2 regions of the Mediterraneibacter sp. 210702-DFI.3.120 genome follow, and region 2 is predicted to be linked to the other one. Evidence: riboswitches for the same ligand, from Rfam matches in the RefSeq annotation. Region 2 holds a riboswitch; the other holds the start of a gene.
What was found. Region 2 has a riboswitch for S-adenosylmethionine ahead of metK (methionine adenosyltransferase). Riboswitches for the same ligand answer to the same signal wherever they lie in the genome.
Positions count from the first base shown of each region.

Region 1: it holds a riboswitch for S-adenosylmethionine, as region 2 does, so the genes downstream of both, LI162_RS13860 (RNA polymerase sigma factor) here and metK (methionine adenosyltransferase) in region 2, are expected to answer to the same signal.

Region 1 is NZ_JAJCNG010000032.1:21,071-25,505, forward strand. It holds gene LI162_RS13850 (AAA family ATPase) at 1-1,221, shown strand, start outside; gene LI162_RS15785 (L,D-transpeptidase family protein) at 1,408-2,070, shown strand; SAM riboswitch class I at 2,221-2,322, shown strand; gene LI162_RS13860 (RNA polymerase sigma factor) at 2,699-3,262, shown strand; gene LI162_RS13865 (hypothetical protein) at 3,246-4,031, shown strand; gene LI162_RS13870 (hypothetical protein) at 4,203-4,397, shown strand.
Region 2 is NZ_JAJCNG010000007.1:85,177-89,611, reverse strand. It holds gene LI162_RS05570 (UDP-N-acetylglucosamine 1-carboxyvinyltransferase) at 1-655, shown strand, start outside; gene LI162_RS05565 (hypothetical protein) at 728-880, shown strand; gene LI162_RS05560 (CapA family protein) at 873-2,342, shown strand; SAM riboswitch class I at 2,441-2,542, shown strand; gene metK (methionine adenosyltransferase) at 2,677-3,870, shown strand; gene LI162_RS05550 (sensor histidine kinase) at 3,962-4,435, shown strand, end outside.

The sequences.
Region 1 (4,435 bases), on a different contig from region 2:
GGCGTGGGAGATAAAGCCCTTATGTGCTTTCTCTCTGACCGCCCGAACATCAAGACCGTATATCTCTGCCTTGACAGCGACCAAGCCGGAAACGACGCTTGCAGCCGCCTTGTGGAGCTTATGCCGGAGGACTTGACCGTCCACCGCCTTATCCCTCTTTTCAAAGACTGGAACGAGGTGCAGACGCGCCGGAATGAAATCACAGACGGAAAATATCTGCGGGAAGCTGTCTATGGCTTGAAAGAACCGCCGCAGGAAGAAACCGTTGAGATTATCCGCATGAGCGAGGTTGACACACAGACCGTTGAATGGCTATGGAAACCGTATATCCCCTTTGGGAAAGTAACCATAGTACAGGGCAACCCCGGCGAGGGAAAGACCACCTTTGCGCTGCGCCTTGCCGTTGCCTGTAGTACTGGCGGGACGCTTCCGGGCATGAAGCCCATACAGCCGTTTCAAGTGATTTATCAGACCGCCGAGGACGGTTTGGGCGATACCGTCAAGCCCCGCTTGATAGAAGCCGCAGCAGACCTTGACCGGGTGCTTGTGATTGATGAAGCAAAACGGGAGCTTACCCTGTCCGACGAGCGCATAGAGAAAGCAATCATACAGAACGGGGCGCGTCTGATTATCCTTGACCCCATACAGGCGTATATGGGCGACAAAGCCGACATGAACAAGGCAAACGAGGTGCGCCCCATTTTTCGCCGCCTTGCCGAAGTTGCGGAGCGTACCGGGTGCGCCGTTATCCTTATCGGACACCTTAACAAAGCTGCCGGAGGACAGAGCGCATACAGGGGCTTAGGTTCTATCGACTTTAGAGCCGCAGCAAGGAGCGTCCTTTTAATCGGGCGCGTGAAGCGTGAGCCGAATGTGCGCGTTATCATTCACGACAAATCTTCCCTTGCGCCGGAGGGAAAGCCCGTTGCCTTTTGCCTTGACCCGGAAACAGGCTTTGAGTGGATAGGCGAATATGATATAACTGCCGACGAGCTGCTGTCCGGCGCGGGCGGCAACAACGCCACCAAAACCGAACAGGCTGAAAAGCTGATACTTGACCTACTGGCAGACGGAAAAGAATTTGCCAGCGAGGACATAGAGAAAGCCGCAGCCGACGCGGGGATTTCTGCCCGTACTGTCCGGGCGGCAAAGAAAAACCTTGACGGGCGCATTACTTCAAAGCGTATCGGCGCAGCATGGTATCACGCCCTAAAAAAGTGAACTGGCAAAATCCAAGTGGCAAAACCCAGATACCTTGCCACTTTGCCACTTCGTCACTTCAACCATAATCCCACAGCCCCATGTATGACCGCGTGGGGCTTTATCGTGGAAAAAAGAGCCTATGTTGCGTCAATAACTCAAAAAAGCACTTGACAAAACGCTTCATGGCTTACATGGAATGATAAAATGGAGGTTAGTATTGATGAAACGAAAGTAAAAGAATGGATGAATGAATTTTGCTCTACATACGATTCCATTGGAAAAATACGTTCTATTACGACACCGACGGGAAAAACAGCAAGTGTTTCGGGAGGAACATATGGTTGGTCAGTCGACGAGCCAGAAGAAATCAGGAAATTGATTGAGAATATTAAAAGTGGTGAAAGAGTAGAAAGAGAACCGGTGTATGAAAAAACGGTAGCATCTCATTCGCAGCAGGATTGGGGAGATACATATGTTGAGGTAGATCTTTCAACGCAGCATATGTGGTATATTGTGAATGGTTCAGTACAATTAGAAACAGATATTGTTACAGGACTTGCAAGTGATCCGAACAGAGCGACTCCATCAGGGGTATATTCTATTCTTGAAATGAAAAGAGATAAAGTACTTACTGGAGAAACAAATCCAAGCACAGGAGAACCTATTTATAGAACGAAAGTTTCTTATTGGATGCGTGTTACATGGACGGGAATCGGATTTCATGATGCAATCTGGCAGTCGGCGTTTGGTGGAAACAGGTATCAGACTTCGGCAGGCTCGCATGGTTGTATTAATATGCCGTTGGATCAGGCAGCTTCTTTATATGATATGTTAGAGATGGGAACACCAGTAGTTATACACGAGTGATATTGAAATAGAGATGAAAAAATACTGGTCGCACGTAGTGTGAACGGTAACAAAATATAAAAGTTTTATCAACTTCAGGAAACGGTATTGACATAATCAACAAGGTGTTGTATAGCCTGATACGAAACAAAATTAAATAAATGATACTTTCTCTTATTCAGAGCAGTGGAGATACAAAGGATCTAAGAAGCTGCGGCAACCCCTCGTAATAGGAAGGTGCCAACCTGAGCGAGTTATTTCGAACAATAAGAGGATTGTTAAGATAAACTTTGATTACCCTGGAAAAGACAAAGGAGCTGGTTACAATTGTATGTACTCAGCTCCTTTGTGTATAATAACACAAGGAATGATTCATCAACCGGTATCCTAAGCTAAAACAAGGAATGAATCCCTATAGGAACATAGAATATTTTGAGAAACGAAAAGAATTCATCAGGAGAAAAAGAAAAATAGCAAAGAATCGAGTTGCCGCTGCTAATCCTACTTATGTATAAAAGGATTAGTAGTCATCAAGGCTCGAGCCGTATACAGGGAAACTTGTAAAAATATAATGGATGGCTGCAACTTTTTTCATATGACTTTTGTATATAAGGTAAAGAGATGAAAAGAAGGTGGGAGGTGGAACGTATTGAGTAATTATTATGATGAGAATGAACTAATTAGACGAATCCAAAAAGGAGATGAATCAGCGTTAGCAATAATAATTTCGGAATATCATGCTTATGTCGGAAAAATTGTATACAGTATCTTAGGCAGTTACTCTCATAAAATTGATCTTCAGGGTGTGGTTAATCAGATCTTTTTTACCTTGTGGCATAAAGCTAATAAAATTGATCCATCGAAAAGCGTTACAATAAAAGGTTATTTAGGCATATTGGCCAGAAATACAGCTATAAATGAAAAGAAAAAATGCATACCAGATTACCAGATAAATGATGAGGTCATAGCAGATATTTCCGATGATTTTAACCAGGTTGAATTGAGATTACTGCTGGCAAATGCTCTGAGAAAACTGAATAAGGATGAGCAGTTAATATTAGTTCTGTTTTATTTTCAAAATGAGAAAATAGCCGATATTTCCCGCATTACAGGTATTCCGGCATCCACAGTAAAAAGCAAACTCAAACGCTGCAAAGAGAAGATGAAAAAATTTTTGGAAGAAGGAGGAAATCAGTATGAAAATTTCGTATAACGATATGTTTACTAACATTTCAGATGTTGCTTATGAAATATTAGAAGAAAATGATATGTTTAATGATGAAACCGATGATATGTTTTCTTCAGATAGAACTTGTAAAGATGTAACAGATATGATCCATGATCAGAAAATCGTGAGAAAAAGGCATTTTGCTATCAAGAGTGTTTTACTGGTTGCAGCTCTTGCTGCAATGTCGTCTATTCTTGCTATTGCTCACAACTACGGTGCAGCATTAATTGATGACAGCAACCGGCATTTAGTTGGAAAAGGACTTCATGGAGAAGGACAGATAATAGGAGCTGATGAAGAGATAGAGGTTCCGGATGAACCTTCAGATGGAATTTGGGAAACAACAGCTCGTATTAAATCATACAAAAACGTAAGCATTAGTCCAAACAGTATAACAGAATTTGCTGTATCCGGTGACGCCGGACAATATATTACTCCGGAAATTATATTTGGCAACAATGATTTAGTCATTTTTGAGCAGGAAGACGGATCAGGCTGGGAATTAAATGAGGGAGAAACCTTAATGATTCAGGCAACGGAATATGAAGCGGAAACAAACGGTGGAAATGGCCAGGGAATCATGTATTTTTATATCTGTGACGGTGAAATATTAGATGGAAAATCAGAGCCTCGTAAAGAATTAAATCAAACCTTTGAATTAACTGCAGAAAAATCCGGAGAATATTATATCTGTCTTTTAGGTGTAAGCTCAGATCCTATATCTTTAAAGGAAGGAAAAATAGTTATTAAATAGTAAAAAACGGTTATGAGAGAGAGTGCGATTACCAGGTTAGGTGATCGCACTCTCTCTCATTTTTTTATTATAGGAAACTTCAATTTTTTTTAAAATTATGCAACTTTTTTAATGTTCCATTGTATATACAGGTAACAGGAAGTGTGGAAAATAAAGGAGGTAAATGTTTTTATGAAAACAATTTTAAAGCGAACGATTGTTTTTTTTCTTTCTCTTGCAATGATAATTTCTGTAGCATGTTCTACGGCGGTCGCAGCAGAGACACTAGAAGATCAAAATGTGACATCACATAGGGTAAGTTATATCATCTACAAAGAAGATGGTACAGTAAAGGAAACCGGAACATTGGCCCAAAGTTCCAAGTGATTGATAAGAAGGATCTGGAATTTTATAAAGAGGCAGAA
Region 2 (4,435 bases):
GATTAAGATCCGTGGAGTGAAGTCCCTGCATAAGGCAGAGTACTCCATCATTCCGGATCAGATCGAAGCAGGAACATTTATGTTTGCCGCTGCAGCAACACGCGGAGATGTGACAGTGCTCAATGTGATTCCGAAGCATTTAGATGCAACGATCTCCAAGCTGGTAGATATCGGATGTGAAGTGGAAGAATTTGACGATGCAGTCCGTGTAGTGGCTAAGAGACGTCTGAAAAGTACACAGGTGAAGACATTACCATATCCGGGATATCCGACAGATATGCAGCCACAGATCGGGGTTGTGCTTGCACTCGCGAAGGGAACAAGTACGATCACAGAAAGTATCTTCGAGAATCGTTTTAAATATTTAGATGAGCTGGCACGTATGGGTGCGAATATCAAAGTTGAAGGCAATTCAGCAACGATCGAGGGTGTTGAGAAATTTACGGCAGCAAGAGTCAGCGCGCCGGATCTTCGTGCAGGAGCTGCGCTTTGCATCGCAGGACTTGCAACAGAAGGAATTACGATCGTAGATGATATTGTTTATATCCAGAGAGGATACGAACGCTTTGAAGAGAAACTCAGAAGTCTGGGTGGAATCATCGAGAAAGTGTCCAGTGAAAAAGAGATTCAGAAATTCAAATTAAAAGTTGGCTAAACCGAGGTTACTGTTTACAACAAGCTGCGGCCGGCAGCGAGCCGATACAGACAGAATCCGAAGAAATATGATGTGGGAACGTATGCAGGTGTCGGAACGAAAGTTCTGATACCTGTTTTCAGTTTATATGTCAGGAGTTATGGCGTAATAGGCGATCAGGCAGGTCGAATGAAACAGTGGCGGGATATTAATAAGAAAACAGCAGGAGCAACGAACGATGAATGAATTTGAACAGGCAGAAGAACGGAGAAAAAGACAGAGAGAAGAAATCAAACAAAAGAGGATCAGACAGCTCAGACGAAGAATGACTATTTCCGGCTGTATTTTGTTGTGCATAATCATAGCGCTGGCAGCCTTTGCAGTCAATGTGGCTAAGAAAAAGAAACTGGCAGCAGAACAGAAAAAGCAGCTGGAGCAGGAAATTGCACAGATGAATGAATCGCTGAATGACTGCTACAACACTTTCCTGACGGATAATGGAGTGTCAGCGGAAAAGTCTGATGTTACAGCATTTACGAAATGGCTGGAAAAGAACTATTCTGAAGAGATGGATGATTTATTTCCAGTCTATCAGAAGAATAAAAAGATAACAGCGCAGGATATTTATGATTCCTTTGGAGCAACTTTGCATGTTCTGTCAGATACATACGAGGGAAAATTAAAGGATGAAGCTACCGCTGCGAAGAATCATATCTATGAGAAGAAGGCAGCAGAGAACGGAACCGTGCAGATCACAGCAGCAGGTGACCTCTGTCTGGAGGAAGATGGATATGTTCTCGATTATTATGATACGGTAAATGACCTATCCAAATGCATTTCCAAGACAATTCTGGATCAGACAAATGCAGCAGATATTTTCTTCCTGAACCATGAATATTGTATCAGTGACCGTGGAACCCCGCTGGAGGATAAGTATTATGTATTCCGTGCAAAACCAGAACGCATGAAGTTGCTGGAACAGATGGGAACAGATATTGTTTCAATTGCGAATAATCACATTTACGATTATGGTGCAGATGCGATGGATGATACGATCGATCTGTTAGATCAAGCGAAGATCACTCATGTTGGAGGCGGAACGAATCTGGATGAGGCAAAGCAGCCGACTTATTATATCATTAACGGAATCAAGATCGGATTTGTGGCAGCTTCCGAGGGAGAACAGTATAAATTTACACCGGAAGCAACAGATTCAACGACAGGTATTCTTACATCCTACGACACAACAGAGTATAATCAGGTGATCGCGGATGCATCAAAGGAATGTGATTATCTGATCGCATATGTTCATTGGGGAACAGAAGATGAGGATATGTATAATTCAACACAGACAGAGCATGGAAAAGAATTCCTGAAGTCAGGAGCAGATATCGTGATCGGAGGTCATCCGCATGTACTTCAGGGAATTGAATATACAGAAGATGGACCTATTGTATACAGTCTGGGCGATTTCTGGTTTAATGATGAGACAAAATACACAGGACTTCTGAATCTTGAGATTACATCAGAAGGATTGAAACAGATGTCCTTTACACCGTGTGAGCAGAAAGACAGCCAGACACAGTATCTGAATAATGCAGAGTCCCAGAGAGCACTTTTTGATCACTTGCAGGAGATTTCACCGAATATTACGATTGATGATACAGGTGTGATCACGGAGTTGAAAGATGTTGATGCAGAATCATAGAAATATAAAAGTTTTATCAACTTCAGAAAACGGTATTGACATAATCAACAAGGTGTTGTATAGTCTGATACGAAACAAAATTAAATAGATGATACTTTCTCTTATTCAGAGCAGTGGAGATACAAAGGATCTAAGAAGCTGCGGCAACCCCTCGTAATAGGAAGGTGCCAACCTGAGCGAGTTATTTCGAACAATAAGAGGATTGTTAAGATAAACTGACAGTCCGCTTGATGCGGGCTGTTTTCATTATTGGCAATGTAAGCAAATGAAGACAGCACAAGCGAGAGAAAGTGAGATATTGCTGTGGGGACAGCAATCGGAAAGGAGAACAGATATGGAAAGAGAAAAGATTTTATTTACATCAGAATCAGTAACTGAGGGACACCCGGATAAGATGTGTGACCAGATTTCAGATGCGATCCTTGATGAACTGATGAGACAGGACCCGATGAGCCGTGTGGCATGTGAGACATGCTGTACAACAGGTCTTGTAATGGTTATGGGAGAGATTACAACACAGGCTTATGTAGATATCCAGAAGATCGTTCGTGACACTGTTCGTGAGATCGGATACACAAGAGGAAAATATGGATTTGATGCTGATACATGTGGCGTGATCACAACACTGGATGAGCAGTCAGCAGATATCGCACTCGGAGTAGATAAAGCACTTGAGGCGAAAGAGAACAAGATGTCAGATGAAGACATCGAGGCGATCGGAGCAGGAGACCAGGGTATGATGTTCGGCTATGCTTCTGATGAGACAGAAGAGTATATGCCTTACCCGGTTGCAATGGCTCATAAGCTTGCACGTCAGCTGACAAAGGTTCGTAAAGACGGAACACTTACTTACCTTCGTCCGGATGGAAAGACACAGGTTACAGTAGAGTACAACGAAGACGGTTCTGTAAAGCGTCTGGATGCAGTTGTTCTTTCTACACAGCATGACCCGGATGTAACTCAGGAGCAGATTCATGAGGATATTAAGAAATATGTATTCGATGAGATCATTCCGGCAGAACTCGTAGACGAAGAGACAAAGTTCTTCGTAAACCCGACAGGACGTTTCGTGATCGGTGGACCACACGGAGACAGTGGACTGACAGGACGTAAGATTATCGTTGATACTTACGGCGGAATGGCTCGTCACGGTGGCGGTGCTTTCTCCGGAAAGGACTGTACAAAGGTAGACCGTTCTGCAGCTTATGCAGCACGTTATGCAGCAAAGAATGTTGTAGCAGCAGGACTTGCTAAGAAATGTGAGATTCAGCTTTCTTATGCAATCGGTGTTGCACAGCCGACATCTATCGCAGTTGATACATTCGGAACAGGAAAACTTTCTGATACAAAACTGGTTGAGATCCTTCGTGAGAACTTTGATTTCCGTCCGGCAGGAATCATCAAGATGCTGGATTTGAGAAGACCGATCTACAAACAGACAGCAGCTTACGGACATTTTGGACGCAACGACCTGGATCTTCCATGGGAGAAGCTGGACAAGGTTGACGATTTAAAGAAATATCTGTAAGATAGAAATATCTGATACAAGCACCGGAAGGTGTCTGACACCCGTCATAAAGTGTCAGGCACCTTTTTCAATACGGAAAGGAGATGCTTCTATGAAATTACGTACCAAACTGATTATTGCTTTTGTAGTCGTTATGATCTTTCCTGTAACATTTGCACTGATCGCAATGCATGCATTTGTTCCGGGAAGAGGGGCAGAGATACAGCAGCTGTATCTGATCGCAGTTGTCCTTACGACAGCATTTCTAATCTTGTGGATCTACAGATCGGTATCGGTCCCGCTGGAGAAACTTCAGAGAGCTGCACGCAATATCAAAGAGGGTAATCTTGACTTTGAAATCAAGGCAGAATCAAATGACGAGATCGGACAACTCTGTCAGGACTTTGAAGAGATGCGTCTCAGACTGAAAGCACAGGCGGAAGAGAAGGTCGCATTTGACAGAGAGAATAAGGAGCTCATCAGTAACATTTCACATGACCTGAAGACTCCGATCACAGCGATCAAAGGTTATGTGGAAGGAATCATGGATGGAGTAGCAGATACGCCGGAAAAGATGGACAGATAC